Regions from separate parts of the Microbacterium endophyticum genome, predicted to be linked through region 2. Evidence: predicted binding sites of a transcription regulator. Region 2 holds the regulator's gene; each other region holds the start of a gene.
What was found. The regulator HrcA, encoded in region 2, represses chaperone genes, less so after heat shock. The targets are predictions, from matches to a motif close to TTNGCACTCGNNNNNNNCGAGTGCNAA.

Region 1: a site for HrcA is predicted at 7,347-7,373, ahead of G6N83_RS04035 (Hsp20/alpha crystallin family protein). Genes of this name have one in related genera too.
Region 3: a site for HrcA is predicted at 5,197-5,223, ahead of groES (co-chaperone GroES). Genes of this name have one in related genera too.

The regions. Positions count from the first base shown of each region.
Region 1 covers NZ_CP049255.1:859,493-869,995, forward strand. The annotation lists gene G6N83_RS03995 (ABC transporter permease) at 1-431, opposite strand, end outside; gene G6N83_RS04000 (ABC transporter substrate-binding protein) at 475-2,001, opposite strand; gene G6N83_RS04005 (DUF1028 domain-containing protein) at 2,164-2,829, shown strand; gene G6N83_RS04010 (helix-turn-helix domain-containing protein) at 2,810-3,403, opposite strand; gene G6N83_RS04015 (hypothetical protein) at 3,467-4,138, shown strand; gene G6N83_RS04020 (amidohydrolase family protein) at 4,140-5,480, opposite strand; gene G6N83_RS04025 (hypothetical protein) at 5,580-5,801, opposite strand; gene G6N83_RS04030 (nucleotidyltransferase family protein) at 5,806-6,633, opposite strand; gene G6N83_RS04035 (Hsp20/alpha crystallin family protein) at 6,852-7,286, opposite strand; gene G6N83_RS04040 (class I SAM-dependent methyltransferase) at 7,420-8,214, opposite strand; gene G6N83_RS04045 (ABC transporter ATP-binding protein) at 8,214-8,999, opposite strand; gene G6N83_RS04050 (ABC transporter substrate-binding protein) at 8,996-9,988, opposite strand; gene G6N83_RS04055 (FecCD family ABC transporter permease) at 10,027-10,503, opposite strand, start outside.
Region 2 covers NZ_CP049255.1:2,843,429-2,853,931, reverse strand. The annotation lists gene G6N83_RS13450 (PhoH family protein) at 1-135, opposite strand, end outside; gene G6N83_RS13445 (HIT domain-containing protein) at 113-460, opposite strand; gene G6N83_RS13440 (16S rRNA (uracil(1498)-N(3))-methyltransferase) at 526-1,275, opposite strand; gene dnaJ (molecular chaperone DnaJ) at 1,281-2,399, opposite strand; gene hrcA (heat-inducible transcriptional repressor HrcA) at 2,493-3,530, opposite strand; gene hemW (radical SAM family heme chaperone HemW) at 3,594-4,811, opposite strand; gene G6N83_RS13420 (DUF1990 family protein) at 4,811-5,461, opposite strand; gene lepA (translation elongation factor 4) at 5,510-7,360, opposite strand; gene G6N83_RS13410 (alpha/beta fold hydrolase) at 7,432-8,151, shown strand; gene rpsT (30S ribosomal protein S20) at 8,263-8,523, shown strand; gene G6N83_RS13400 (GNAT family N-acetyltransferase) at 8,604-9,113, opposite strand; gene holA (DNA polymerase III subunit delta) at 9,113-10,150, opposite strand; gene G6N83_RS13390 (ComEC/Rec2 family competence protein) at 10,160-10,503, opposite strand, start outside.
Region 3 covers NZ_CP049255.1:790,943-801,445, reverse strand. The annotation lists gene tsaE (tRNA (adenosine(37)-N6)-threonylcarbamoyltransferase complex ATPase subunit type 1 TsaE) at 1-257, shown strand, start outside; partial or broken gene G6N83_RS03750 (alpha/beta fold hydrolase) at 354-1,175, opposite strand; gene tsaB (tRNA (adenosine(37)-N6)-threonylcarbamoyltransferase complex dimerization subunit type 1 TsaB) at 1,251-1,946, shown strand; gene rimI (ribosomal protein S18-alanine N-acetyltransferase) at 1,943-2,452, shown strand; gene tsaD (tRNA (adenosine(37)-N6)-threonylcarbamoyltransferase complex transferase subunit TsaD) at 2,449-3,516, shown strand; gene G6N83_RS03730 (hypothetical protein) at 3,513-3,953, shown strand; gene G6N83_RS03725 (class I SAM-dependent methyltransferase) at 3,965-5,155, opposite strand; gene groES (co-chaperone GroES) at 5,312-5,608, shown strand; gene rarD (EamA family transporter RarD) at 5,767-6,726, shown strand; gene G6N83_RS03710 (ABC transporter substrate-binding protein) at 6,887-8,158, shown strand; gene G6N83_RS03705 (ABC transporter ATP-binding protein) at 8,288-9,028, opposite strand; gene G6N83_RS03700 (ABC transporter ATP-binding protein) at 9,025-10,002, opposite strand; gene G6N83_RS03695 (branched-chain amino acid ABC transporter permease) at 10,037-10,503, opposite strand, start outside.

The DNA.
Region 1 (10,503 bases), 930 kb from region 2:
TGGCTCGTGATGCGCACGATGATGTCACTCACTTTGCCTTCGTGCAGGGCCGACCAGATTCCCGCGGGAACCGACAACACGAGCGCGATCAACAAGCCAGCGACAGCGAGCGAGATGGTTGCGGGCAACCGTTCGAGCAAGATCTCGGTAACGGGTTGCCCGTTTCGAAAGCTCACGCCGAGGTCACCTGTGATGGCTCCCCCGAGGTACGAGAAGAACTGCTCGAGCACGGGGCGATCGAGCCCGGATGCTGCGCGCAACGCCTCGTACGCTTCGGGGGTGTAGCGGGTACCCAGGGCCAAACGCACGGGGTCTCCGGGTACGAGCTGAATCAGTACGAAGACCACGATGATCACCCCCAGCAGCACGATCGCCGAGGAGAGAAGACGCGTTCCTACGAACCTCATCACTCTCGCGGGTGCGATGTTCACGTCGCGTCTCCTCTCACTCGGTGGTCGTCTGGTGTGGTGTGGCTCAGTCGGTCAGCGACGTGTCGCGGAAGCGAATAGCGGCATCCGCGCGCGTTTCGTAGCCGGTCACCGAGGGCGACCATGACTGAATAACCGACGGGTTGTAGAGGTAGATGTAGCTCACTTCGTCAGCGATGATCGTCGCCGCGTCAGCATAGAGCTCAGCGCGCGCTGCCTGGTCGGTTTCGGTGCGACCGGCGTCCAGCAGCGAATCGACCTCGGTGTTCGAGTACTTCTGCGCGTTGCTCACACCGTCGGTGTGGTGCTGTGCGTAGTAGAAGTCATCGGGGTCGATGTTGCCGAGCCATCCCATCATCAACATGTCGAAGTTGCCGGAGTTCTGCTCGTCGAGCCAGGTCGAGAAGTCGGGCTGGCTGATCGTCACGTCGATGCCGAGGGGCTCGAGGTTCGCGGCGATGATCTGAGCGGCTGTCACCGTTTCGGGGTAGTCGCTCGTCGCGAGCATTTCGAGCGTGCCACCGGTGAAGCCGGCTTCGTCGAGCAGCGACTGGGCCTTGTCGAGGTCGGTGGAGTACTGGTCGTACTCGGTGTACCAAATGCTCTGCTCGGGAATCGCGAGCTGGTTTTCAGCGGCGGTACCGAAGCTCACGGCCTGCACGATCGCGTCGCGGTCGATTGCATACGCGATCGCTTGGCGCACCCGTACATCGTTCCACGGCTCGCGCGCCTCGTTGAGGGCGAGGTACCAGTAGTCGTTCGATGGCGTCATTCCGAGGGTGAGCTCGTCGGAGCTTTCGAGGTCGGTGACCTGCTGCGTGGGCACGACGTCGGTCCAGTCGATATCGCCGGCCTGCAGGGCTGCGAGTGCCGTGGACGGCTCCGAGATGAAGCGGTACTCGACACCGGCGAGTTCGGGGGCACCGCCCCAGTAGTCGGGGTTTGCCGTGAGCGTGATGTGGTCTCCGGTCACGTAGTCCTCGAGCGAGAACGGTCCGGTACCGATCGGGTCGGTGGTGATGTCTCCCGACTCGACGTTGTCTTGGCTGACGATCGCCATGCCCTTGAACCCGCCGAGGTTCGAGAGCAGGTTGGGGCTTGGCTGCCCCACGGTGATCACGACGGTGTCGTCGTCGGGGGCAGAGATGTCGGTGATGGCCGAGAAGCGCCAGGCGTTGGCGAGTTGTTCATCGATGATGCGGTTGTACGAGTAGACGACGTCGGCGCTGGTGAAGTCCGATCCGTCGTGAAATGTCACGCCGTCGCGCAGGTCGAAGGTCCAGGTGAGTTGGTCATCGCTCACTTCCCAGCTCTCGGCGAGCGCGGGCTGCATTTCGAGGTTCTCGTCGGGCTCGACGAGCGTGTCGAAGACATTCTCGAGTACTTCGAACGAAAAGTACGAGCTTGTACGCTGCGGGTCGAGCTGGTCGGGTTCGCCGCCGATCGCGGCGATGAGCGTCGAGCCGTCTGACGACGAGCCGTTGATGTCGACGCTTTCGCCGGCCGAGCACCCGGCAAGAGCGAGCATCGTTGCCGCTCCGGCGGCGATGCTCCAGGTGATGCGCTTGTTCATGATGAGCCAATCGGGTCTGTGATCACAGGTTCAGTATGTCGCAACCATCATTTTGCTGATGATTCGATCAGTATGTGCAACTATTGACGCACCTGACAAGTCACCGGCGAAGATGAAACACGATCGTCACATTCGCCACCGGCATCCGTCGAGAGGATATTCGTGACATTCACCGTGCTCGCTCGCGATCGAGTCCATGGACTCATCGGGGCCGCAACGGCCAGCAAATCCTTGGCCGTGGGCAACGCGGTCATTGCGCTGCGCCCGGGCGTAGGTGCCGTCGCGAGCCAGGCCTGGACCAACGCCGCACTGCGCGGGCAGATGCTCGATGCGATGGCCGCGGGCGATTCGGCCAGCGAGGCGGTTGCGCGCGTGCACGAATGGGATGCCTCCCCCGAGTTTCGCCAGGTGGCCGCCCTCGACTGGACATCGGTGCCCGCCGCCGCCACTGGCGATGCCACGACCGCGTGGGCCGGGCACGCCGCCGTTGGCGACGTTGTTGTCGTCGGCAATCTCTTGGCCTCGGCCACAGTTCTCGGCGCGATGTCGGCCGAGATGGCCCGCCCCTGGCCCGCTGACGGTGGCGAAGATGATGCGGCGGCATTTGCACGGCGTCTCGTGCGTGCGCTGGTCGCCGCCGATGCGGCCGGTGGCGATGTACGCGGCCGGCAGAGCGCTGCGGTGCTCGTTGCACGCCAGGCCGATGCGGGGCCGATCAGCATTGATTTACGAGTCGACGACCACGCCGACCCCATGACAGAGCTTGATCGTCTGGTCTCGCTTCGCGCCACTGACCTGATGGAGCGTGTCAGCGCTCGAACGGAGTGACGGCGCCGAGTACGACAGTCTCGCTGTCGTGGCCATTGGCCCACCAGTGCGAGGTAGAGCAGCTGTAGCTCACGGTATCGCCGGCGTGCAGTTCGACGCGTTGGTCGCCGTGCACGACGATGAGCACGCCCAATTCCACCGTCACGCATTCAGTGCCGATGTGGCGAAAGGGTTGTTCTTCGTTCGAGAATCCGGCGGGCAGCGTCGATTTGATGAGCTGCAGCATCGATTCGCCGCGCGGAGTAAGTAGTTCACGCACCACGCGCTGGGCGGCTGGGGTGTCGGGTGGCACGGGCAGCAGGTGACGGCGGGCCGCGGGTACCACGGCGAGGTCGGCGGCGGGTTCGTCGAGCAGTTGGCTTGCGGGCACACCGAGTGCACCGGCTAGTCGCTGCAGCGATTGCAGCGACGGATTGCCGAGGCCTCGTTCGAGTTGGCTGATGAGGCCGAAGCTCACACCGGCACGTTTCGAGAGGGCGTCAACCGAGAGTTCGAGGCGCTTCCGGGCCGCACGAACAGCGGCCCCGAGGGCTTCAACCGCCCGGCCGTCCTCGCTCTCGTCACGTTCAGACACGTGCTTCACCCTATCGGCGCGTCAGTATGGTGGAGGTTCACCCACCCCATCAGAGGCGCACTAGTGAGCACGATTCATACCGGCAGCAGAATTTCACTGCGCCCGTCTCTTCGCGCGCAGAGCTGGTCTTTCATGATCGGTTCGGCGTTTTTCGCGTTCGGTTCGGCACCGTTTTTCGCCGCATGGATGCCGTCGGCACTTGCCAATTCGTCGTACTTTGTCGGCGCGATCTTTTTCACGGTTGCGGCCGGCATGCAGCTTCTTCTCACCGGCTCGCCTAACCGTGCGGCGCAAGATGAGCAGCCCACAGCCGCCGGCATCGTTGTGCGCGCGATGTGGTTGTCGGCCGCGGTGCAGCTCATCGGCACAGTGTTGTTCAACGCCAGCACGGGCGCTGCCCTCCAAGCTTCAACGGTCACCGCCGAACGCGACTACGTGTGGGCTCCGGATGCCGCGGGCTCGCTGGCCTTCCTTCTCAGCAGCCTGCTGGCCCTGGTGCCGCTTGTGCGCGAGCGCGAGCTGTGGGCGCCGCGTGACACCGCATGGTGGAGCACTCTCCTCAACCTGGGCGGGTCGGTGGCCTTCGGCGTCTCGGCTGTCGCTGCGATCGTCACGTCAACGGGCGGCGTGCGAAACGCCACGCTTGCGGGCAACTCAACTTTTATCGGCGCACTCTGCTTCTTCATCGCCGCCGCCGTGCTCCTGCCGTCGGCGCGCAAGAGGCGTGCCGGCTGAGCTAACCCCGCGCGTGCACGACCGCGCCACGCGCGAAGACCATACGGATGTCGTCTGCCCGCGACCGCAACACAATCCCCGTTGCCGCGTCGACCCCGGGCCGCCACCACGGGCCCGAAGTGTCGACGAGCACGAGGTCGGCGTCTTTGCCGACTTCGATCGAGCCGATGCTGTCGTCGAGCCCGAGCACGCGTGCACCTTCGACGGTGGCGACGGCCAAGGCATCCGCTGCCGTGAGGCGTGATGAGCCACTACCCGCCGACCGGTCGAACGCGAGCGCGTGCCGCATCTCGCCGACCATGTCGGTCGTCGTGTTGAGCGACGCGTTGTCGAGCCCGAAGCCGACAGTCACGCCCGAGGCGCGCAGCTCCCCCAGGGCACTGTGTGACCCGCCGCCGAACATCGTCGATGCAGCGCAGTGCGCAGCTCCGACTCCCCCCGCGGCGAGCGCATCACGCTCAGCCGAGTCAGTAAACGTCAGGTGCGCACCCACCGTGCGCCCCGCATAAACCCCAAGCCGTTCGAGGCGCGCGATCGCCCGCTCGCCATCGACGCCGGCATCTCCCGGCTCCGAAGCGCACAGGTGCGTCGTGAAACCCTGGCCCACGTTCGCCGCGATGGCAGCGAGCCCGCGCAACAGCTCGTCACTTGCCATTTCGGGCAGTTCGGCGCTCGTCCACACCGGAACCCGAGAGCTCGACAGCGACGTAGCCCACCGGGCGAACTCGAGCACGTCGGCTGTTGCGCCATAGAGCCGCTCGGCAGCAAACCCCACCCGCAACGACTCCGCAGCCGCAGCAAGGGCAGGACCCCAGGCGGAGGGCACGGCATCCGACACCATCGGAGCCACGATCCACCGCAACCCGCTCTGTTCGGCGACCGCGAGTGTGGTCTCGAGCGCCGCGCGCGAACGCGCAGACCCGGCATCTCCCACACCCCAGCAGTCGAGCACCGTCGTGATTCCGGCCCGCCGCAGGTCGCCCGCGGCGAGGGTCGCAGCTGTTCCCACATCGTCGTTCGACAGCCCGAGCACGCTCTCGTAGTACACACGAAACAGCCAGTCGAAGAACTCCCGGGCTTCGCCTGCCTCACCGCGCGCGAGGGTATCCGCTGTGTGCTGGTGCACGCTCACAAACCCCGGATGCACGATCCCCCCACCGGCCGAGACCCACTGTTCCGCGTGTACACCATCGGGCACAGGCCCCGCAGCAACCGCAGCGATGAGCCCGTCCGAAATCCCGATCCACCCCGACACGACGTCGCGCGCGGGGTTCATGGTTACGACCGTCGCGTCAGCAATAACGGTGTCGAAAACCCTACGGATGCCCAGCTCGTCGCTCATTCACCGCACGCTACGCGCTCCCCGTTTCGCCACGGTTACCGCAGAAGTAGCTAGCCCAGGTGGTGCGCCCGCTGAAGAGCGCTCCGAGCAAACCGGCTTTTACGCGCTTAAGCGATCACGCTCGAAATAGCGCGCGTGGGTGCGGTGCACAGTTTCGATCGAGTCGCTGTTGAGAGACACGATTTCCCAGCCATCATCCGCTCGGTTCTGTTCCAGCTGAAGGCGGTAGCGCAGTGCTTCGCGGTGACCATCCGGCCCGGCAAAACTGTGAACGTGACGTTCGCCACTCAAACGGTTGTACTCGATAACAAATCCGGCCACGACTTCAGACTCCTTCCGAGCCTCGTTGTCCTTCACGAAATGTCTTGCGCAACATCTCCAGCCCATTCTGGAGTTCTTGCTCATTTCTCAAATTTCGTGCCTTCAACGTTTCTACTCTACGGGCTACGTCACGGTACTGTGCGCGGGTTCTCACGATGATGGGCGTTTCTTCTAAGTTCAACTCAAGCAGGGAAATTTCGTTCCGGTCTTTTTCGATTTGAGAAATGCGCAGCTCCGAGACGGCTCGCAAAGAGCGCACGATTTTCTTTTCAATTGGGTCTGCGGGAAGTGCGTCGTACCGAATCTGTCGACCGTAGAGGTCGGCGGCCACCTCGTACATGTTCGCCCAGTCACCCTGGAGGTGTGTGCGTACCTGTACTTCTACCCGCGCTTCGAGCTTCAGCCAGATGTGAACCGCTCGATACCCGCTGTGTGGCGTGGCGCGCATGTCTCGTACGCAGTCATCGAGCTTGTGTTCGAAACGACCCGTGATCGCGTTTACTACCGCGTCTTGTTCGTCAAGAGTCATTTCCGCTTCAAAGCGAACGCCAGCAACGTCCTGCACACTTGGCAACGGGGTGTCGGTGTCTCTATTGAGCTTCTGACGAAGCGTGTCGAGGGTCTTAGGTCGCGAAGTGACTTCAAAGGGTCGCTCACCAAGGATTGGGGTCCAGTCCAGCGTCGAGACTACGAATTGAACGTGCTCAGCCAGATCGTTGTACCAAAGCATGACGGCACCATACGAGGGGAGTCCCTGCTCCGGCGTCGTGCCGTCGCGAATGTGTCGACTCAGCCGTTTCAGCTGATTCTTTGACCACGGCAGCGGCTCCATGACCGAAGCGTACCGAAGACAGCCCTTCGCATTAGTTCGCCGGAAACCCGATCAGCCTATTCACGTTCTGAAGTCCGCGTTCGTCGTCGCTCATTCACCGCACGCTACGCGCTCCCCGTTTCACCGCGGTTACCGCAGCGCCCTGCACGCCGTGCCGCAAAAAGGCGTGGGGTGAAGCCCGACGAACGGACTCCACCCCACGCGGGATGAGCACTGGGTTAACTTGCGATGGTTTTCTGCTTCTCAGCCCCGGCGTTCTGCGAGTGCACAGCGATCTTTCGCGGCTTTGCTTTCTCGCTCACCGGAATGATCACGCTGAGCACCCCGTTGTCATACGACGCTGAGATGCCGGCGGTGTCGACGCCCTCGCCGATGCTGAACTGACGCAGGTAGCTGCCAGCGGGTCGCTCCTGCGCAAGCCACTTGGCGCCGTCGGCCGAACCGACCGTCCGCTGCGCGCGGATGGTGAGCAGCTGACCGTCAACGTCAACGTCGACCGAGCCCGGGTCGACGCCTGGCAGATCCGCGTTCAGCACATAGTGATCCTGGTCTCGGTAGAGATCCACGGGCATCACTCGGGGCCCCGAACGTGCCTGAAGCAGGCCAGACGCGAGGCGGTCCAGCTCGCTGAAAGGATCAAAAGACATAGCCATGATGAATCAATCTCCTTCCGAATCGAAGACTTGAGTGCTCATCACTCAAGTACGAATAATTTAGCACTCTCACCATTAGAGTGCTAAGTGCCAAAAGCTCAAAATTTCCTGAGTTTTACGCCGGAATTCCGGGCTACCGCACCCCATACAAAACATGGTCATCGAGGTACTGCCACACGGTACCTACCTGCGCAAAGCCGGCACTCCGCAGCGTCTCCAGGTGAAAGCCCAGCGTCACTTTCAGTGGCGGTTCGTGGAGTTCACTCCCCCACACGGCATCGCGCGCGGCAAGCTCCGTGCCGTACGCACCCGATGCCGCCACGGCATCCCACCATTCGTCCCACGTGTCGACACCCGCGCCAAACGTGTCGCGCTGCATATCGGCGTCGTCGCTCAGCGCGAAGGCGCGCATGGCCGGCTCGCTCACGGCGTCGTAGCTCAGGTGGTCGCCGTTCAGCACGATTCCGCCCGGTCGCGCGAGACCCGAAAGCGCGAAGTACACGCGCACCAGCGCATCGGGGCTCAGCCAGTGCAGTGCCGTCGAGCTCACAACAGCATCGAACTCACCCGCAACAATCGCCGGATGCCTCACCCACACATCCGAGTCGAGGTCGATCTGTGCCACCTCAACGCGGGCGTCTCCAGCCCATGCGTCGCGCGCGAGCGCCAACAGGGCGGGGTCTTTGTCTGCGATCACCACATGTGCCGTCGGCACGTGTTCGAGCACCGCTGCCCCGAGAGACCCGGCCCCGCCCGCAAGATCCAACACGCGCGGCTCGGCCACCCCGGCGCACACGTGGGCCACAGTGCGCCCGATCGTGTCAAAGCGCTCAGCGCGCCGACGAATGTATCCGGTCTGTTGCGCATCCCAGCGCGCGATCACCTCGCGGGCAACCAAAGCCCGATCAACCGTTGTGTTCTCACTCATCAAAGTTCCTTCTTTCCCATAAATTCATCAACAACATCAGCCGGCAACCGAAACGTCAGCGACCGCACACCGCCCTCGCCCTGTGTCGTCACCACCTCGACGCCATAGACCTCATCGAGCACCGCGGGCACGAGCACCTCGTCGGCGCTGCCCGCCGCCGCCACTCGCCCCTCGTTGAGCACAACCACGTGGTCGCACACGTGGGCTGCCAGGTCGAGATCGTGCAGCACGATCACCACCGTGGGCGCGATGTCTCGCAGCATTGCGGCGAGCTCGAGGCGGTGGCGCACATCGAGGTGGTTGGTGGGCTCATCCAGCAGCACGATCTCAGCGTTTTGTGCGATCGCGCGGGCGATAGACACGCGCTGGCGTTCTCCGCCAGACAGGGTTCCGAGCGCCGACTGCGCACGGTCGCCGAGCCCGACGGCATCGAGTGCCTGCGCCACGTCGAGGTCGAACGAAGCGCCACCCCGGCCGCGTGCGATCCCGGCGAGCGCCACTTCGTCGGCCACTCGCAGGGCGGGGTCGCCGCCTACGTTCTGGCCGACAAACGCCACCCGTTGTGCGATCGAGCGCCGGGGCACTCGCCGCAGGTCACGGCCGTCCAGCAGCACCCGGCCAGCGCTCACGGGCACCGCCCCAAGCATGGCGCGCAGCAGCGTCGACTTGCCGCTGCCGTTCGGCCCCACGATTCCGGTCACGGTGCCGGGGCAGACGGCGAGGTCGATACCGCTCAGCACCTCGCGGCGACCGAACCGTACCGCCACGCCGCCTGCCGTGATCACGACAGGTCGGCTAGCGCGTCAGCGAGCACTGCGGGCCCGCGAGTCGACAGGATGCTGGGCGGGTCTGTGTAGGGAAACGCCAGCACGATCACGCGATCGTTCTTCACTGCCGAGAGCGAGTCGACGCCGGGAGAGGAGAGAAAGGCATCCTTCGTCTCGTTGGGGTCGGCAGCCGAGGAGAGCAGCACGATCGTTTCGGGGTCTCGCGAGATGACGTCTTCGATGTTCACGTCGAAGACGCGCTCGTCTTGGTCGGCGTAGACGTTCTCAAGGCCCGCCGCAGCGAACACCGGGGTCACCATGCTGGGCCCACCGTAGGGCGAGAGAACTGTGCCACCCGATGAGACGTAGAGCGCAGCCGCGGTACCGACCGATGTCGACGGCACCGATGCGAGGTCGGCTTTCGCCCCGGCGATCACGTCGGCCGCCTGGTCCTGCTCTCCCAGCAGCTCGCCGCAGGTGGTGATCTCGTTCCACACGCGGTCGAACGTGGCAGTTTCGAGCAGCTCCGGCGGCGGGTCGGAGCAGTACGCGGTCGGTGTGTACAGCGCGATGCCGGCGGCCGCCAGTGCATCACGATCGACGGCGTTTTCGGGTGCGATCACGAGGTCTGGGTCTGCACCGATGATGGCTTCTTGCGACACGACCGAACCGCCGGTGGCGTTCTTCTCGGTCGAGAGCACGTCGAGGTTCGCCAGCGCCGTGTAGGTGGTGTCGTCGTAGAGGCCTTCTTGCGGTGTTGAAGTGACAGCGACCACGCGATCAATCGCATCGAGCGCTTCGATGTCGGCGAGCGCGTCATTGTTTACGAGCACGATGCGTTTCGCGGGCCCATCGAGCGTCACCTGCGATCCGCAGTTGTCGAGAGTGATGGCAGCAGAAGCCGACGAAGAGCCAGAGGCATCAGCCGCTGTGGAGCAACCGGCGAGCATAAGCACGGCGCCGGTCGCGAGGGCCAGAGCGGCCCAGGGGCGGGCAGGGGTCATCATGTGGTGTTTCCTTTCAGGTGAAACAGGGTGAAAAAAGTTCAGTCGCCCGCGCGGCCCGAGCGGCGCAGCAGAAACAGCAAGAAGGGCGCGCCGATCACGCCGGTCACAACGCCCACGGGAATCTCTTGCGGAGAGAGCGCTGTTCGCGCCACGCTGTCGGCAAGTACGAGCAGCCCGGCACCGAGGGCGGCGCTCGCGGGCAGCACGAGTCGGCCGCGACCACCGACGATCGCGCGGGCGAGGTGCGGCACGACAAGGCCGATAAAGCCGACCCCGCCCACTCCCGCAACAACGACACCCACCAGAGCGGATGCCGCAGCCATCAACCCGAACCGCCACTTCTCCGGGTCGAGCCCGGCTGCGAGCGCCGAGTCGTCACCCGAGGCGAGGGCGTCGATGCGCGGGCCGAGGCTGGTGAAAAAGATCGCTGCCGCAGCGACGGTCACGAAGGCCGCGATCAGCACGGTGGGCTGCACCGTCGCAATAGACCCGAGCAGCCAGAAGAGCACCGACCG
Region 2 (10,503 bases):
ACCCGGATGCTCGCGCTCAAGCACGCGCAGCAGACGATCACCGGGACCCAACAACTTCACCATCGCGATGCCGTCGACGAGGATGCGTTCGACGGTCGAGGAATCAGAACTATCAGCCACCAAGGCTCTTTTCATTGAGAGATCCGGCAAGAACATGAGCGTGCACGTGGAATACCGTCTGGCCCGCGCCTTCGCCAGTGTTGAAAACTAAACGGAAGTCGCCGTCTGAGTGCTCCATAGCGAGTGACCGAGCAAGGTCGACCATTTCGGCCATCAACGCCGGGGCCGCAGCGGCAAGTTCCACGACATCACGAAACTCTTGGGTTTTGGGTATCACCAAGAGATGGACAGGTGCCTGCGGAGCAATGTCGCGAATCGCAAAGACGTTAGCGGTCTCCCCCACGATCTCCGCGGGAATTTCTCCCCTGAAAATTCGCGTGAAGATCGAAGGTTCGCTCATGCGACCATCCTACCGAGACACCCTGCGCTGAGCTCGCGAGATGCTTCCGCGCATCGTCCAACACGTCACCATCGCGAGAGGCGAACGTTGAGCACCGCGAGCGCCGCTGGGCCTGCGCTCGATGTGCGCAGCACATTTTCCCCGAGCCGCACCCTCTCGGCCCCCGCGGCCACGAGCGTTTCGATCTCGCTCTCTGTGAATCCACCCTCTGGGCCGACGATAAGCGCGATCTTGTGCCCGCGTCTGTTGATGTCGAACAGCTTGACATAAGACAGGCTCTCCGATGCCGTCGGATCAAGGAGCAGCATCAGCGTGTCTTCTGGCATCGCGACCAGCGCTGGGGTGTCAACGACACCGTGTACACGCGGTATCCACGCCCGATGGGCTTGTTTACTGGCTTCCCGCACTATCGCTTCCCAGCGCAGTCGACTCTTCTCGGCTTTAGCTCCTTCCCAACGGGAGATGCTGCGAGACGATTGCCACGGGATGACTTCGTCGACGCCAAATTCGGTTGCTGTTTGCACCGCGAGTTCATCACGGCCGCCTTTTGCTAGCGCCTGTACGAGCACAAGCCGAGGTGTGGAGGGAGCCACATCTTTGCGGGCGAAAACACGAAGGCCGACTTCTTTGGGCGACACGAACGTTGCAACAGCCTCGATCACGACGCCGAGACCGTCTGAGACAGTGACTTGCTCGCCCACTCGAACTCGCCGCACGGTCGCAGCGTGATGCGCTTCAGCACCTGTGAGCGTGATCTCGCTCCCGTCCCCGAGCTCGGGGCCCAATGGCGTGTCGTGAAAAAACTGGAGTGCCACGACTACTAGCTCCGGAACCTATCGCGCAGTTTAGAAAACAGCCCCTGGTGGAACTCGGCGAGGCGAGGCGCCGGAGCCTTGGTACGAGCGGCAAACTCGGCGATCATTTGGCGCTCTTTGCTGTCGAGGCGAGTTGGGGTCACGACCTGCACCCCAACTCGAAGGTCACCTCGTTGAGATCCGCGAAGCGGCGTGATGCCGCGTCCCTTGATCGTGAGAACGTCGCCGCTTTGCACCCCTGCCCGCAAGTCAAGCTCAACGGAGCCGTCCAGCGAATCAATTTTGGTGGTCGTGCCGAGGATCGCATCCGGCATCGAGACCTCGATCGTGGCGAGCAGATCGTCGCCCTCACGACTAAATGTCTCGTGAGGCGCGACACTGACCTCGATGTACAGGTCACCGTTCGGGCCGCCAGCGGGACCGACTTCACCCGAGCCCGGAAGCTGTAGTCGAAGTCCGTTTTCGACCCCGGCTGGGATGTCGAGCGAAACGGTGCGGCGCTCGCGCACACGCCCCTGACCCTGACAGGTCGCGCAGGGGTAAGGAATTGTCGTGCCGTAACCCTGGCATGTCGCGCACGGCTGGTTTGTCACGACGTTGCCGAGAAGGCTGCGCACTGTGCGCTGCACATGTCCACTGCCGTGACAGATGTCACACGTGACGGGAGATGTGCCCGGCTGGCAGCAGGATCCCTCACACGTTTGGCAAAGGACTGCCGTGTCGACTTCAAGATCGCGGTGCACGCCGAAAACAACATCGCCGAGTTCGAGGTCGAGCCGAACGAGTGCGTCTTGGCCGCGTTCCGCGCGCGAACGGGCACGGGCTCCTCGCGTCTGGCCTCCGCCGCCGAAGAACGTCTCAAAGATGTCGCCGAACCCACCGAAGTTCGCGTTGCCCCCACCGCCGCCGAAGGGCGATGAATCGCCGCCCATGTCGTAGCGCCGGCGCTGTTCAGGGTCGCTCAGAACGTCGTACGCGTGAGTTACGAGTTTGAATTTTTCGGACGCATCTTCGCCGGGGTTCACATCCGGGTGAAGCTGGCGAGCCAGTCGTCGGTATGCCTTCTTGATCTCGTCGGACGTCGCTTCTCGCGATACCCCGAGCACTTCGTAGTGGTCAGCCACTTTCGCCTTCCTGCCCGCACGATGTGCGGGATCGTTCTGTATCGAACGTCGTTATGAATGTTGTACTTCGGTGTTGGTCATCAAAGCTGTGGATCAGTGTTGCTCATCTTCGTCAAGCAGTTGACTGAGGTAGTGGGCGACGGCACGCACGGCCGCGAGATTGGTGGAGTAGTCCATGCGCATCGGACCTAACAGTCCGATGCGGGACTGCGATCCCGTGGTGTCGTACGTACTCGCCAAGACGGATGCCTCAGGCAAACCGAAGGGCTCGTTTTCACGACCGATGCTCGCAGCGAGTCCGTTGCCATCTGCCACCATCTCTGTCATGAGCCGCAGGAGAGTCACCTGCTCTTCGATGGCTTCGAGCAGCGGCGAGATGCTACCTCGGAAGTCGGACTCACGCCGGGCAAGGTTTGCCGCGCCCGCGAGCACGAGGCGATCTTGACGGAACTCATCGAGCTCTTCGCCGACGACGCGCAAAATCGGACGCAGCGCGTTGTCGAGCCGCGTCGATGTGGACTGTTCAGCGGCCACGATCTCTTCGACACGGCGAACACCTTCACGCACGGAAAACCCCGTCACAACAACCGACGCTTGCGCGCGAAGTTGCGCAACATCCGTGTCGTCAAGTTCCTCAGGCACAAAAGCGATCCGCTGAGAGACCCGCCCGGTGTCCGTGACCAAGATCACCAACATCTTCCCCAGCCCAAGCGCAACGAGTTCGACGTGGGTGACATTAGCTCGCGCAAATGACGGATATTGCACGAGTGCGACCTGCCCGGTCACCTGTGTGAGAGCGCGGACGGTTCGAGCGAGCACGTCGTCCAGGTCGTTTGGCCCTTCGAGGAAAGATGAAATTGCCGAGCGCTGGGCGGATGAAAGCGGGCGAAGTTCTGCAAGATGATCAACGAAGACGCGGTAGCCCTTGTCTGTGGGGATCCGCCCCGATGACGTGTGCGGGGCGGTGATGAGTTCTTCATCTTCGAGAAGCGCCATATCGTTCCGAATGGTCGCGGCGGAAACACCAAACGCGTGGCGATCGACGATCGCCTTGCTGCCGACAGGTTCGTGTGTTTCGACGTAATCCTGAACGATCGCGCGCAGCACCTGAAGCCCTCGTTCACTAACCACGCGTCGCCTCCCTCTTGGCACTCTTCGATCGAGAGTGCCAATTCTAGCCGAGGAGCCAGGCACCTACTCCGTTAACGTCCGAACGACCGCATCGGCGAGAAGTCTTCCTCGGCGCGTAAGCACAATTCGGCCCCGGATGGCAGTATCCGCCTCGATCAGCTGATCGGCGATGAGGGCGGCGACTCCACGGCGACCTGATGGGGTGAGGTCGGTGATGGGGAGGCCCTCTCGAATGCGTGACTGCAAGAGAACCCGCTCCAGGTAGCGAGCGTCAGCATCCGGTCTTTCGCGGCCCGCTGCGGGCGATGCGCCTTCTGCAAGCCGCGCTGCGTACGCGGCCGGATGCTTCACGTTCCACCAGCGGAGACCATCGAGGTGGCTGTGCGCGCCCGGACCGAAACCCCACCAATCAGTGCCCCGCCAATAGGCGAGGTTATGGCGTGAGCGCTGAGATTCACTGCGTGCCCAGTTCGACACTTCATACCAGCTGTAGCCGGCCGATCCGAGAACCTCGTCAGCCAGCTCGTACATGTCGGCTTGAACGTCATCATCGGGTGCCACCCGCTCACCGCGCCGAATCTGACGCGCGAGCTTCGTGCCATCTTCGATAATCAACGCGTACGCCGAGAGATGATCCGGCTCATGCGACAGCGCGGTGTCGAGCGACTGACGCCAGTCGTCGAGCGACTCACCCGGTGCGCCGTAGATGAGATCCAGGCTGACATCGAGACCCTGCGCTTTTACCGCTGAGACCGCCGTACCGATGTTCGCTGGCGAGTGCGTGCGATCAAGGGCAGCAAGCACGTGCGGTACCGATGACTGCATCCCAATCGACACTCGGGTGACGCCCGCATCAGCAAGACTGGCCGCCACGCTCTCCGTGACGGTGTCGGGGTTTGCTTCGACTGTCACTTCAGCTCCGGGTGCTATTCCGAAAGTGGTGCGAACAGCATCCAACATGCGGGCCAAGTCTTCCGGGGGCAGAAGCGTCGGAGTTCCCCCGCCAAAAAATACCGTCTGGGCTGCACGCAGGCCCCCGGCGGCTTCGAGCACCCCGCGCGACAACTCGATCTCGTCAATAAGCGTGTCCGCGTACTGGTCCCTCCGTGCGCCGCGCAGCTCATCAGATGTGTAGGTGTTGAAGTCGCAGTAGCCGCAGCGGACACTGCAAAACGGCACATGAAGATAAACGCCGAAGTCAACATCCGGATCTACCCGGACCCCCTCGGGCATGCGACCGTCTGCGGGGGCTGCCTCGCCGAGGGGAAGCGCTGCTCCCATCAGGCGGGGGTCGTGTACATCGGTGAAATAGCCCTCAGATAACGAGCGAAAAGCTCACGCCGACGGCGCTTCACGAGTGCGCCGAAAAGTTTGTACCAGGGGGAAACCGGCGCATCGAAAGCACGCACGGTGAACCATACTTCGTCATTAGGTAGCCAATCCACGATGAATGACTCTTCGCCGCTCACGACGGAACCGCCGACCGTACCGAGCGCAAACCCCACCCGTCGCGTCTCTTCAATCGCGTAAATCACGCGGAGCTCGCCATCAGCATTGAGATTTCCGGCACTACCGTGCACGTGAATGGTGGTTCCGGCTCCCACGAACGGTGTGCCGTCTTCGTCGAACCTCTGCTCAGCCTCAAGGCGTGACGGCTCCAGCGGATTTCCGTCCTCGTCGAAGCTCACTCCCGAATACATCGGCCCTGCGGCGGGGCGAACATCGCTGACGGTGAGGCCGGCATCGCGCAACGACCGCCATGCCAGCAAGGCATCGCCAGCGGAACGAAAACGCTCTTCACCGCTACCGAGCTTTATCGTCTGCTCAGCAGGAACACTCCGCTCCGGCGGATACTGCATCAGGTCGGGCGCTTGCGTTGCACCCACCGCCGCATAGTCGACGGTTTCGTCTCGGAACGTCCCTCGGCGCATGATCTCCACCCTAGGCGTTTGCACGCCACTCATCCTGCTGGTATCCCGCTACTTTGCGTCTTTACTCTCGACGTCACCTGAAAGTGCCGCGATGAATGCATCCTGTGGAACCTCGACGCGTCCCACCATCTTCATGCGCTTCTTGCCTTCTTTTTGCTTCTCGAGGAGCTTCCGCTTACGCGAGATATCGCCGCCGTAGCACTTGGCCAGGACGTCTTTTCTCATGGCGCGAATCGACTCGCGAGCAATTATTCGCGCGCCAATCGCAGCTTGAATCGGCACTTCGAATTGCTGTCGCGGAATCAGCTTCTTAAGGCGCTCGGTCATCAGAACGCCGTAGGCATACGCCTTATCACGATGAACGATCGAGCTGAATGCGTCGACTTTGTCGCCCTGCAACAGGATGTCGACCTTCACGAGATCGGATGCCTGGTCTCCACTCGGTTCGTAGTCCAAGCTCGCGTAACCCTGCGTCTTTGACTTCAACTGATCGAAGAAGTCGAAAACGATCTCGCCCAGCGGCATGTTGTACCGAAGCTCGACCCGTTCCTCAGAGAGGTATTCCATACCCAGGAGAGTTCCGCGGCGCGTCTGGCAAAGCTCCATCACTGTGCCGACGAAATCCTTGGGCAGGAGAATTGCTGCTTTCACCATCGGTTCAGTCACCGAGGCGATTTTGCCGTCTGGGTACTCACTCGGGTTCGTGACTGTGATGTGAGCACCGGCATCCGTTGTCACTTCGTAGATGACGCTGGGCGCTGTCGTGATGAGATCCAAACCGAATTCGCGTGAGAGACGCTCGGTCACGATCTCGAGGTGCAAAAGACCGAGGAACCCGCAGCGGAACCCGAACCCGAGCGCGACGGACGTCTCCGGTTCGTACACGAGAGCAGCATCCGAGAGCTTGAGCTTGTCGAGTGCTTCGCGAAGGTCTGGGTAGTCACTGCCGTCAATCGGATAGAGACCCGAGTAGACCATTGGCTTCGGGTCGGTATAGCCCGGAAGCGCCTGTGTCGCCGGCGTACGTGCCGTCGTGACCGTGTCGCCGACTTTCGACTGGCGCACATCTTTCACGCCGGTGATGAGATAGCCCACCTCACCCACGCCGAGGCCGGTACTGGGCTTCGGTTCAGGGCTTGAAACCCCGATTTCGAGAAGCTCGTGCGTGGCTCGCGTCGACATCATCTGAATACGCTCACGCGGATGCAGGTGGCCATCGATCATGCGCACGTACGTGACAACTCCGCGATACGCGTCGTAGACCGAGTCGAAGATCATCGCGCGCGCTGGCGCTGTCGCATCGCCTTTAGGTGCTGGGATCTCGGCGACGATGCGATCGAGTAGTTCTTCCACACCTTGACCAGTTTTTCCGCTGACACGAAGAACGTCGTCAGGACTTCCGCCGATGAGATTGGCGAGTTCAGCAGCGAACTTGTCTGGGTCTGCGGCGGGAAGATCGATCTTGTTCAGCACCGGAATGATCGTGAGATCGTTTTCGAGCGCCAGGTAGAGGTTCGCGAGAGTCTGGGCCTCGATCCCCTGCGCGGCGTCGACGAGAAGAATCGCGCCCTCGCACGCGGCGAGAGAGCGGCTCACCTCGTAGGTGAAGTCGACGTGACCCGGCGTGTCGATCATGTTGAGTGCCACGGTGCCGGCTTTGTCGGCCCACGGCATGCGGACAGCCTGGCTCTTGATGGTGATGCCGCGTTCTCGCTCGATATCCATGCGGTCGAGGTATTGGGCACGCATATCGCGGTCGGCAACCACGCCGGTTATCTGCAGCATACGGTCAGCGAGTGTCGACTTGCCGTGGTCGATGTGCGCAATGATGCAAAAATTGCGGATGGACTCAGGCGGCGTCGCACTCGGCTCGAGTGGTGTGAGGGCACGGGGTGACATATCCAGTTGATTCTACGCGGGCGCGACCGAATGCTTCTGGCAACGGCCAACACGCCGGTTAGGCTGCTGAAATGACCGTGCAAGTGGTTTTGGTCCACGGCATCCGTACATCGGCAACGATGTGGCGTAGCCAGATGGAACATTTGGAGCGACGGGGTAACCCAGCGATAGCCGTCGATCTGCCTGGACACGGCACACGACGCGATGAATCCTTCACCCTTGAGGGTGCGTTAGAGACGATCGATGAAGCTGTGCGAACCGCTGTCGTGTCGGGCCCGGTACTTCTTGTCGCCCATTCGATGGGTGGGATTCTCTCCACCTCTTACGTAGGTTCAGAGCCCGCGCCGCCCGTGGCCGGATTCATTGCCGCATCGTGCACGGCCATTCCGCGCGGTGCAGGACTCGTTGCATACCGATTGCTGGCACGGAGCTTCAATGCACTGCCCGGACGCGGGCAGTGGCTCACGGACCGCGTGCTCGATGCCACCCTCCCGCCCGAGACGCGCACTGATTTTGGCGCCGGTGGCTACGCATACGATGCACAGGACGTCGCGCTCCGCAGCCTTTCGGTCCTAGACCTACTTGCTGCGCTTGAGAGAATCCGCGTGCCACTGTGGTTCGTGAACGGACAGTGGGATCAGCTGCGGCTCAACGAAAACCTCTTCGTCGACATCGCCCAGGATCCCGAACTGATCATTGTTCCCCGCACGACACATCTCGTGACGGCGATGCGACCACGAGTCTTTAATGCAGTTCTCGACGTCGCACTCACCACTCTCGAGCAGACCTGATAGACTCTCGTTTTGACTTGCGTGTGGGTTTAACCCTCACGAACGTTGAGCACATCCCTCTCATGTCGCTTGGCACTCCATCCATTCACTGCAACGAAAGAACTCTGACACGTGGCGAACATTAAGTCGCAGATCAAGCGCAACAAGACCAACGACAAGGCGAACGAGCGCAACAAGGCCGTGAAGAGCGGCCTTCGCACCGAGGTGCGTCGCACCCGCGAGGCTATCGCTGCTGGCGACAAGGCCGCAGCTGAGAAGGCTCTCGTCACAGCGTCCAAGAAGCTCGACAAGGCCGTGAGCAAGGGCGTCATTCACGAGAACCAGGCGGCGAACCGCAAGTCGGCTATCGCTAAGCAGGTTGCTGCTCTCTAAGCTCCATCATTTGATAAAGGGCTCGCCGTCGGCGGGCCCTTTATTTTTTGGCGAGGCAGTGTCGATGAAGACATCGCGACCTATACGACGTATTTGAACCCGACGTGTGAGTCTTCGAACCCGAGACGCGTGTAGAACCTGTGTGCATCTGTTCTCGCTACGTCGGATGTGAGTTGCACCAAGGACGATCCGAGCGAAGGCGCAGCGGTCGACGTCACCCACTGAATCATCGCGCTTCCGATTCCACCCGACCTGGTTTTTCGGGCAACGCGAACCGCCTCGACGAGGAGGCGGGTTGATCCTCGACGCGCCATCCCGGGGATGAGGGTCAGTTGCATGGTGCCCACGACACGGCCGTCACTATCGGCGCAGACGAGCAACTCGTTGCTCGGGTTGTTCGTGATTCGGTGCAATGCATCCGCGTATATTGCGACATCGGGGATGTCAGCCGCATCGCCGCGCGCCGCGCTGATCGGGTCGTCGGTGAGCAAAGTCATGACGTACTCGACGTCGTCAAGCTCCGCACGGCGGAGCGTGACAGATGAAGCCGCCGTTGGCAGGCTCACTGGGAGAATAAGCGTTTCGAGCATCAGGTTCCGAACGGTGCGCGTGTGGCGATGACTGTGATCAGACGTTCAACGGCGAACACGCTATCGCGCGATCCGCCCTTCACCTCGGCGTCGGCTCGAGCAGCAGCCTGAATGGCAAGGCCGAGACTTGCCTCGCTCCACCCGACGAGATCACGGCGGGCGCGGTCTATCTGCCAGTCCTTCATCCCGAGACGAGCGCCGAGAGCCGCAGACGACTCGCGTGTGCCAGCAACTCTTGCCATCGACCGAAGCTTCGACGCGATTGCCGCAACGAGGGGCACAGGATCTGCTCCAGACGACAGCGCGTGCCGCAGTGACACAAGCGCTTCGCCCAGTCGACCGGCGATCGCCGTATCAGCCACAGTGAACGCCGAGATTTCAACCCGCCCACCGTAGTAACGCTCGACCGTTGCCTCGCTGATGTCACCGGGAACGTCGGATATCAACTGCTGGCACGCCGCAGCAAGCTCGGTGAGATCATCGGCGAACGCGGAAACGAGAGCGCGCAACGCGGGTGGTGCGATGCGCTTTTCAGCGCTACGGAACTCCCCCGCCGCAAAGTCGAAGCGATCCGAGTCGCGCTTCACTGCTGGGCACGCGATCTCGGCGCCACCGCCCGTTCCGGAACGAATTGCGTCGAGAAGCTTCTTTCCACGCACACTCGCACCGGTGTGACGCATGATCACCGTAGCGCCATCCTGCGGGTGCTGAATGTACTGCAACGCTTCTGCTAAGAACTCGTCGGAGCACTTTTCGACGCCTGAGATACGCACAAGGCGGGGCTCCCCGAAGAGCGACGGCGAAGTCAGCGAGAGCAGCGTTCCAGGCGCGTAGTCGTCGGCGCGTACGTCTGAGACTTCAAGACTGGGGTCCTCTGCCCGCAGATAAGCTCTCAGCGTCGCGGTAGCGCGCTCGGCACACACTTCTTCTGGCCCCGAAATCAATACGATCGGCGCTGGCTGTGGATCTCGCCACGCCATCTGCTTGATTGCAGACGCGGTACGGCGAGGCGCGGCACGGCGAGCTGCAGGAGGCATCCTCCCAGCTTAATCCTCGACCGGGACACGCATGTCAGGATGCTCTCGCCAAATGCCGAGGCTTTCCCCACCCGAGACCACGATGACGCCGTCGGTATCGGTACGAGCGATATGGGTTCCCAGGCGTTCCAGCGTCGCGATGAGCGTGTCGCGCGGGTGCCCATATGTGTTGTCGATTCCGACGGATATCAGCGCAATCGAGGCGTCGATTCTTTCGTAGAGGGCATCCGATTGATCTGCACTACCGTGGTGAGAGACCTTCACGACGTCGTATCTGTCGGCCAGTGTTCCGGTGGCGAGAAGCATTTGCTGCGGCTGTTCACCGAGGTCTCCAAGAAAAATACTTGTCGGCA
Region 3 (10,503 bases), 860 kb from region 2:
TGGTTCACGCTGACGCGTACCGGCTTTCGTCAGCTCTTGAGCTTGACGATGTCGACATCGACGCTGCGGGCTCGGTCGTCATTGTTGAGTGGGGTCGCGACATGGTCGAAGGCATTCGCGACAGCTGGTGGGAGATTGAGATCGAGCGCGAGACCGGAGGACGCGGTGCCGACACGATGTGCGGTGACCTTTCCCGCGTCTCGATGGAGCTTGATGCCGATTCGCCCCGCATTGTCGAGATTTCTCGCCGCCCGTAGCACCGGAGCTGACGCTGAGAACACATCAGCGAGGGCTGCACGCACCTCACCTGGGCGCTCGACGGCCGCATAGTGGCCAGCACCCGGCAGCCCTACGTCGTCGAAATCGCGGATGCGGCGTCGCATTGCCGCGCTATCGCCCGCACCGACGAACACATCGTGTTCGCCGTGCACTGAGCGCACAGGCACCGAAATGCGGTTCCATAGCGACGTCTCGTAGGTTCGGGCCTGCTCGGCCGCGGCGAGAAAAGCCTGTGGGCGAATTTCGTCTGCGAGCGCGTCGCTCACCGACGGATCGATGGCGTGCGGGTGTCGAAACAGTGGACGCGCGAGCACTCGAAGTGCGCCGCTTCGGCGGAGGAAGTTCAGGAAGGGAACCGCCGCGGATCCGAGACCGCGGAGCATCCGCATTGCCAGGAGCATTCCGCTGAATGCAGGGAGCGCTGCCGCACCAAGGATCGGGTTCCGTAAGACTCTCTGGATTGCGCTGCCACTCGGCGACACGAGTCCAACCGCAACCGTGTTCTGCGGAAAACGGGCAGCAACGTCGAGAGCGATAAACCCGCCGAGCGAATGACCAATGAGCCGCCACTGGCGGTAACCCAGCGATCTTGCAACAGCGGCAATCGCGCACGAGACCACAGCGATATCGGGCACGGGACCCGCGCTCCCGCCCCACCCGGGTAGATCGATTGCAATCACGTCGGTCAGCGGCTCACGGCGACCACCATCGCTCGCGGCATCACCTTCAGCGATCAGCGGTGTCCATGTCGTCCATGATGCTGCAGCGCCGTGCAGCAGGATCGTTGCCACGTCACCACCTTCACGGCCGTGGTGAACGACGATGTGTCCCGCAGCCGTCGGCACAACACTTCGTTGCAGCCCGAGCGTTGCACCGTCGGTGCGAAGTGCTGACATGTGCCTGTTCATGCCAGGTATTCGGTGCCGGAGCGAGATCGGATGCCTCGCCCACGCGCGCATTACCCTGGAAGAGTGATCCTTGGCATCGATACTTCTCTCGGCACGGAGCTTGCTCTCGTCGACCCCGACGGTGTTGTGCGCGCGGAAGCGGCCAGTCGCGATGCTCTGGGGCACGCCGAAGTCATCGGCACACTGCTCGTGAGCGTGCTCGCCGACGCCACCACAGCGGCCGCCGTCGGAAGCCCCGTTCCCGCGGGTTCAGATAATGCGGGTTCGGAGATTGCCGTGACGCACGTGGCTTCTGGAATGGGGCCGGGGCCCTTCACTGGTCTTCGCATCGGCATTGCGGCCGCTCGGGCTTTCGCGCTTGCGCGCGGCATCCCGGTCATTCCCGTGCCGAGCCACGATGCTGTTGCCCTCGAAGCACTCATGGCTGCGGCTCTTACCGGTTCGGAGCCGGAGCGCTTTGCCGTCGTCACCGACGCGCGGCGACGTGAGTTCGCATATACCGTCTATGACGGCATCGACGACGATGGTCTTCCGCTGCGGGTTGCGGGCCCCGCTCTCGTGCCACGCGACGATATTGACGCAACTGTCGCGGCGCTCGGCGCGCGGCGCCTCGATGCCACGCGGGTGCCGGCGGCATTCATCGGCCTCGTTGCCGCACGCGCAATCGCGGCGGGTCGCGAGGTCGCCGATGCTGAACCGCTCTACCTTCGCTCGCCCGATGTGACCCTCGGTCATATTCCGAAGAAGGTCGGGGTATGACTCGGATGCGCCGCGCGACCGTCGCCGACCTCGACGCCATCATGGCGCTCGAAGAGGCGAGTTTTCCGACGGATGCCTGGAGCTCACCCATGATGCGCGAAGAGCTTTCATCGCCGCATAGTTTCTACCTCGTGCTCGAAGAAGAAGTACACACGGGGCTCGCGGGCTACGCGGGTCTTCGCGCGCTTTCGGGTTCGCACGATGCCGACGTTCAGACAATCACGGTTGCTGCGGCATCCCGAGGGAAAGGCCTCGGCCGCACACTCCTGAGAGCTTTGCTCGATGAAGCTACCCAGCGAGGCATCCGCGACGTCTTTCTCGAGGTGCGCGCCGACAATCCGGTCGCACAGGCGCTGTACGTATCGGAAGGCTTTGTCGACATCGGCCGTCGCCCCGGCTATTACCAGCCCGACGATGTGGATGCGATCGTTATGAAGTGCGAGATGTCTCATTGGCACCGATCGGTTCTTCGTGTCGACGCCGAACCGGGGACAATAGTCACGTGAACCGCAGTGAACCTCTTGTGCTGGGCATCGAAACCAGCTGCGACGAAACCGGCATCGGGATCGTCCGGGGTCGTGCGCTCCTGAGTAATACCATCGCATCGAGCATGGACGAGCACGCCCGCTTTGGGGGCGTCGTACCGGAGGTCGCTGCCCGCGCGCACCTCGAGGCTCTGCAGCCGAGCATCGAAGCAGCGCTCGCCGAGGCTGAGGTGTCGCTGAATGAAATCGACGCCGTCGCCGTGACATCCGGCCCGGGGCTTGCCGGCGCGCTCATGGTCGGCGTTGGTGCGGCGAAAGCACTCGCGGTGGGCCTGAATAAGCCGCTCTATGCCGTCAACCATCTCGTCGGGCATATCGCTGCCGACATCCTCGACGTCACTGCTGCGCCGCTCGAATATCCCACTGTGGCGCTCCTGGTCAGTGGCGGACACACCTCGCTTCTGCTCGTCCACGACCTCACGGGCGATGTCGAGTTGCTCGGTGAGACTGTCGATGACGCCGCAGGCGAAGCGTTCGACAAGGTCGCGCGTATTCTTGGCCTGCCGTACCCGGGCGGACCCGAAATCGACCGCGCCGCTGCCACCGGAAACCCTGATGCAATCCGGTTCCCGCGAGGTCTCTCTCGCGCTTCGGATCGGGAAAAGCACCGGTACGACTTCTCCTTTTCTGGGCTCAAAACTGCGGTCGCACGGTGGATCGAGCAGCGGGAGGCCGCGGGGCAGCCTGTCCCCGTCGCCGATGTCGCCGCATCATTTCGTGAAGCAGTCGTCGACGTGCTCGTAACGAAAGCTCTCGATGCGTGCCAACAGTACGGGGTGCCGCGACTGCTGCTGGGCGGGGGAGTCATCGCCAATCGGCGCCTCCGCGACGTCGCCACGGCGCGCGGCGAGGCCGCCGGCGTCACTGTGCGCATCCCGCCGCTCAGTCTCTGCACCGATAATGGCGCCATGATCGCAGCACTCGCCGCCGAACTCATCATGTCGGGACGAGAACCATCGACGCTTGCGTTCGGGGCTGACTCCACTCTTCCCGTCACCGAGATTCACGTGGCGGCGAGCACATGACCGAGCCAAACCCGCCGAGCTCCGCGTCGCCGCCGGCATCGCCGCTGCCGGCAGCTCCGCCAGCACTGCCCGGTGCGCACCGCGGCGGCTATCAGCGCGAGTTCACGGCTCCTCTCGACATCGTCGTAGCGACGCAAACCGAATACCCCTCGGTGCCGTGGCAACCGCCCGTTGCGGCCCCGATCGCACCACCGGTGCAGGGAGCATTTTCTGGCTGGGCACTCGGTTTCGCCGTTGCCGGACTCGTGTTCTCGTTCTTTGTCGGCTGGGCGTTCCCCCTGGGATTCGTCGCTATCGTGACGGCGATTATTGCGCTGCGGCGACCGCTCGAAAGTCGCCGTGTCGCAGTGTGGTCCATTGTGTTGGCCGCACTTTCTATCGCCTACAGCGCGCTGTGGTTGGTGTCTTCCGCGCAACAGGCCGGCGTGATCAACTAGCGGACTCCACCTCAGTCGACACGGTCAACGAGCAACGCGCGGCGGCGTTCGCCAACGCGGGTCACGATGAGAGTTGCGGATGCCGCTCCCGAGAGCTTCAGCTTGGTGCGAAGCACTGCAGGGTCGATGTCGACGCCGCGCTTTTTGATCTCCAGGGTGCCGATGTCGCGGGCGCGAAGTGCCTTAGCGAGCGACTTCACGTCGAAGGGAAGTTCTTCGCGCACGCGAAAAGAGCGGACGAAGGGGCTCGTGAGTGCGGCATCCGACGTGAGGTAGGCGATGCCGTCAGAGATCATCCCGGCCTGCAGGCGACGGGCCACGTCACCGATGAGGCGGGCGCGAATGACGGCGCCCTCGGGCTCATGCACGAACTCGCCGAGTTCGCGCGTCTCGACGTCATCGGCATCGGCCTCCGATGTGATTTCGTGGGTTTCATCGCCTCGGACAACAAGAGCGGAGCGATAGATTCCGGGTCGAGCGAGCGCGCCCGACCACAGCACGAGCTCGACCGTCGCGCCATCCACGCTGATCCACTGCGCTTCGATCTCGGGCGGAATCGCGTCGCGTTCGAATCCTGGTCCGAGCTTGATGCCCGTCGGCATCGTACGTGCCAGCCCAAAAACCCAGTCGAGATTCGGCGAGTAGTCGGTGGGACGCACGCGCCGTGTCTCGGTGTGGCCGGCGGTTCGTCGAGCGGGGTCGAGCCATGCTCCTCGCACCTGGGAGAGATCGGATGCCTCGGCAATGCTGTGCCGCACGCTCACTGCGTCGCCGAAGGGCGCGAGGTTGTACGCGGCGATAGCTGCTGTGACTTCATCGGCATCGCACGCTTCGACATCGAGCCCGAGGCCCGCGAAACCAAGCGCGTCACCACCGATGCCGCAACCGAGATCTGCGATGCGCGTGAGGCCCGCGTCGCGAAACCGGCCTGCGTGCCGAGCGGCGACGGATAGTCGCGTCGCCTGTTCGAGGCCGGCACGTGTGAAAAGCATGCCGGATGCAAAGTCGCCGAATTTCGCGCGTGCCCGTACTCGCAAGCGTGCCTGACCTACAACGGCGGAGACAAGATCGGGGGAGTTACCCGCGGCACGCAACCGTGACACGGCAGACGCGACATCCGCTGTGGATTCGAGCGGACCGACCTCGTCGAGTAGCCGGAGCCCCTCCGGGGTGAGTAGTGCGGTGAGCTCTGCCATCTCCATGCCACCACCCTACGTGTGGCGCCAATTGCGAGGGAGAGAAATTGGCACTCGCGTTGCGTGAGTGCCAGCACTTCCCTAAACTTGCTCTTAGCACTCTCGGCCCGAGGGTGCTAACGAGTCTTCCGTTCACGAAGCGCAAGAAAGAAGAGGTAGACCGTGTCGGTTTCCATCAAGCCGCTCGAGGACCGCATCGTCATCAAGCAGGTCGAGGCAGAGCAGACCACCGCGAGTGGTCTCGTCATCCCCGATACCGCCAAGGAAAAGCCCCAGGAGGGTGAAGTTGTTGCTGTCGGCCCCGGCCGCATCGACGACAACGGCAACCGTGTTCCGCTCGACGTAGCCGTCGGCGACCGCGTGATCTACAGCAAGTACGGTGGCACCGAAGTGAAGTTCGGCGCTGACGAGTACTTGGTGCTCTCGGCACGCGACGTGCTGGCGGTCGTCGTTCGCTAAGACGACCACCCCGCAAAAGGCCCGGAGCGATGCTCCGGGCCTTTTGCTTTTCTGCCGCACGTTTCGGCGATGCGCGGTGGCAGAAATGAGCGCATGATCGGCAGTCCGCAGAGCCGCCTTGGCTTCCTGCCCGTCGCGCGCAGATCTAGGCTGAGTAAGTGACGCAGTCGAACGCCCCAGAAGACCCCACGGATGCTGCGCGCACGCGCCTTGTGGGAACGAGCTATGCCTTCCTCGCCTATCTTTTGTGGGGATTTCTTCCGCTCTACTTTCTGCTCTTGAAGCCCACCGGTGCGTGGGAGGTCGTGGCGTGGCGCATCCTGCTGTCGCTCGTGTTCTGCGCATTCCTCATCGCGGTCACACGCTCATGGCAGCGCTTCAGAGCGATCATTGCTCAGAAGCGATTGCTGATGTGGACAGCGGTGGCTGGCGCCTTGATCTATGTCAACTGGCAGGTCTTTTTGCTGGCGACGCTCACCGGTCACGTCATCGAAACGAGCCTCGGCTACTTCATCAACCCGATCGTGACGGTGTTGTTGGGAGTGCTGGTGCTGCGGGAACGTCTACGTGTGACGCAGTGGGTGGCGATCAGCCTCGCCGCCGTCGCGGTCATCGTCATCATGGTCGGGTATGGAACCTTCCCGTGGATCGCGCTTCTCCTCGCCTTTTCGTTCGGCTTCTACAGCCTGGTGAAAAAGCGGATCGGCCCCGCAGTGGATGCTGTCAGCGGCCTCACCCTCGAGTCGTTTTGGCTCGCACCTGTTGCCATCGTGCAACTCATCGTCGTGGGAGCGACCACGGGAATCACGATCGCGAGCGCGGGACTCGGCCACGGCATCCTGCTTGCCCTCGCCGGTGTCGCAACCGCCGTGCCGTTGCTGCTCTTTGCCTCGGGTGCTCGCCGAGTCTCCCTGACGACGCTCGGCATCATGCAGTTCATCGCTCCGATCATGCAGTTCATGATCGGAGCGTGGCTCCTGGGAGAGCCAATGCCGCTCGAGCGCTGGATCGGCTTCGGTATCGTCTGGGTGGCGCTCATCGTGCTGACCATCGACTCGGTGCGCGCGGCGCGGCGCGGGCGTCGGATGGTTGTGAGCGATGTGACAGAACTCACCTAAATCGAGACGCATCTGACAGGCGCTGTTATGCGTCTGTGACCTGGTTGTTTCACATCGTTAACGCACCGCAACACTGAGGTGCGCTCCCGCTCGTTACTGTGAAGGACATCGAGTCCGGTTCTGTGAGCCGGACGCCTGTATGTACACAGCAAGGAGCACTATGAACGTCTTTACTCGTTCGCGTTCGAGCAAGGCCATCAGCGGTATCGCTGTGGTCGGAATCAGCGCGCTCTTCCTCGCCGGCTGCTCAAGCACCGGTGACGGCGGATCATCGTCAGCCCCCGAAGCCGGCGAAGAGATGACCCTCAAGATCGGAACGGCGCTGCCGCAGACCGGTAACCTCGCATTCCTCGGCCCGCCCGAAGAAGCCGGTGTTGCTTACGCCGCATCGCAGGTCAACGAAGTATCTGCCGACACTGGTCTCTCGATGGACGTCGTCTACGGTGACTCGGGTGACACCGACAACAAGGCATATGAGACCGAGATCCCGCGTCTTCTCAACGAAGACGTCTCGGCCATCATCGGCGCTGCATCATCGGGTGTCTCGCTGCAGTTCATCGACCAGGTGACGGGTGCTGGCGTCATCCAGTTCTCGCCCGCCAACACGTCTGACGCATTCACGACCTACGACGACAACGGCCTCTACTTCCGCACCGCGCCCTCGGACGTGCTGCAGGGTGAGGTTCTCGGAAACCTGATCGCTGAAGATGGCAACCAGACTCTGGGCATGATCGTCCTCAACGACTCGTACGGAACCGGACTCGCCAAGTACGTGACCGACGCGTTCGAGGCCGCTGGCGGCGAGGTTGTCGCATCGACCACCTACAACACCGGTGACACCACGTTCGACGCCCAGGTGAGCGAAGTTCTCGCGGCCGACCCTGACGCGATCGCGCTGATCACGTTCGAAGAGGTCACCACGATTCTTCCGAGCCTCTTCGGACAGTTCCCGTCCGACAAGCTCTACTTCGTCGACGGCAACCTGTCGAACTTCGGTGATGAGTTCCCCGAGGGCTCGTTGACCGGCGCCAAGGGCACGCTTCCCGGCCTGTCGATCGACTCGATCGGTGACTTCACTGGCGCGCTCGACGAGTTCGTTGCGTCGGAGGGCGAAGACCCGCTGGAAGAGTACAGCTACGCTGCCGAGTCGTTCGACTCGGTCATCCTGCTCGCTCTTGCTAGCCTCGCTGCTGGTTCTACCGACAGTGACGCTATCGCTGAGAAGCTCATCGAGGTTTCAGGTGGCAGCGGCGACGGTGAGAAGTGCACCACGTACTCCGACTGCGCCGACATCATCTTGGGCGGCGGAACAGCCGACTACGACGGTGTCTCCGGCCCGATCACGTTCGACGATGTGGGAGACCCGACCGAAGCTTCGGTGGGTATCTACCAGTTCGGCTACGACAACAACTACTCGGCATACGAGGGCTAAGCCCCTCACGCACGAGAGCAGCGGCCCCGGTCTTCGGACCGGGGCCGCTGTGCTGTGCGCTGTAGGACGCAGCAAAAAGCTCCGCCACACGATGATGACCGTGTGGCGGAGCTTAAGCTTCTGGCGGGCTTATGCGCCGAGCGAGCCGAGGTAGAGCTCGGTGACCTTCGAGTCGTTGAGGAGCTCACGGCCGGTACCGGTGTACGCGTCGCGTCCCTGATCGAGCACATAGCCGCGGTCGCAGATCTGTAGGCAGCGGCGAGCATTCTGCTCGACCATGATGCAGGTCACACCAGCCTTGTTGATCTCCGAAACGCGGATGAACGCTTCATCCTGACGAACCGGGGAAAGCCCCGCAGAGGGCTCATCGAGGAGCAGAACCTTCGGATCCATCATGAGCGCCCGGCTCATGGCGACCATCTGGCGCTCACCACCAGACAGTGAACCCGCACGCTGTTTCAAGCGCTTGCCGAGTTCTGCGAAGATGCCCGTCACGAACTCAAGTCGTTCCTTGTACGCCGAGGGATTCTGATAGAGCCCCATCTGCAGGTTTTCCTCGATCGTGAGGGTAGGAAAGACGTTGTTGGTCTGGGGAATGAAACCGACTCCACGCCCAACGAGCTTGTTTGCCGGTAGTCCCGTGATGTCATCGCCCCCCAGCGTGACGACACCCGAGCGAACATTGACCTGGCCGAATATTGCCTTCAGCAGTGTCGACTTTCCGGCACCGTTCGGACCGATGATGCCGATGAGCTCACCCTGGTATGCCGTGAGAGAGCAACCGTTGAGGATGTTGACCCCGGGTAAGTAGCCGGCGTGCACGTCGTCGACGTGTACAACAGGAGTGGCGGTGGCCGTAGATGTGCTCACTTGTTGTTCTCCTCTTCGGCCTGTCCCTCGGCCACGATCGCGGCTGCCGTGATACCCGAGCTACCTGGCAAGCCCGAGGTGCCGTTCGCTTCTGCTTCTGTGACGCGTCCGGTGAGTACTCCGAGGTCCACCTCTTGGTGAGCGCCGAGGTACGCATCGACAACGGCTGGGTTCTTCATCACCGAAACTGGGTCACCCTCGGCAACGATCCGGCCCTCTGCCATGACGACGACCCAGTCAGCAATATGGCGCACCATGTGCATGTCGTGCTCGACGAAGAGCACTGTCATGCCCTCTTCTTTCAAATCGAGGATGTGATCGAGGAGCGACTCGGTGAGTGCCGGGTTGACGCCGGCCATCGGCTCGTCGAGCATCACGAGTTCTGGCTGGGTCATGAGCGAGCGTGCCATCTCGAGGAGCTTTCGCTGCCCACCCGAGAGACTGGCCGCGTAGTCCTGAGCTTTCGTGTCGAGCTTGAACTTGGCGAGCAGAACCATTGCGCGTTCTTCGATGGCTTGATCTTGCTTGCGCCAGATCCATGGAACCATGCTGGCCCAGAACTTCTCACCCTTTTGGCCCGTGGCGCCGAGCTTCATGTTGTCGAGGACCGTAAGGAGCCCCAACGCTTTCGTGAGCTGGAAAGTGCGGACCAGGCCCATCCGTGCAACCTTGAATGCCGCCACGTTTCCGAGCGGCTTGCCATCGAAGCTCCACTTACCGGCGTTCGGCTTGTCGAAACCCGTGAGCAGGTTGAACAGCGTAGTTTTACCCGCACCGTTCGGTCCGATCAGGGCGGTGATGGCGCCGCGGGGGATTTCGAGATGATCGACGTCGACGGCGGTCACGCCGCCGAACGAGCGAACAACGCCGTCAGCGATGATGATCGGATCGGTTTTCGCCACCCCCGGCACCGCATCGCCGACGTGCAGCCCGGTCGTTTTCGGACGTGCAATCAGGCCGGTGGTCGTCGGCACTTTTTCACTTGACACATCTTCACTTGACACATCTTCACTTGACAAAGGTCAGCTCCTTCTTGTTGCCGAGGATGCCCTGCGGCATGAAGATCACGAGCAACATCAAGGCAACGCCTACCAGGATGAAGCGCAAGGTGCTCGCCTGAATCTGTGACATGAACGGCAGGATGCCGGCCGCCACCATCGCGGGAAGCACGTTCGAGAGGAACGTCTGCAGTACCCAGAAGATCAGCGAACCGAGTAGCGGGCCGAACACTGTTGCGGCGCCTCCGAGTAGAAGAGCTGTCCACACGAAGAACGTCAGCGATGTCACGTAGACACCGGGGCTCACGGCCGAAGGCATTGCGTAGATGATTCCACCCGCGGCAGCGATCACACCACCGAGCACGAGCGACTGCATCTTGTACGCGTACACGTTCTTGCCGAGTGAGCGAACCGCATCCTCGTCTTCACGAATGCCCTTCATCGCTCGACCCCAGGGGCTCCGCATCAGCATCCAGA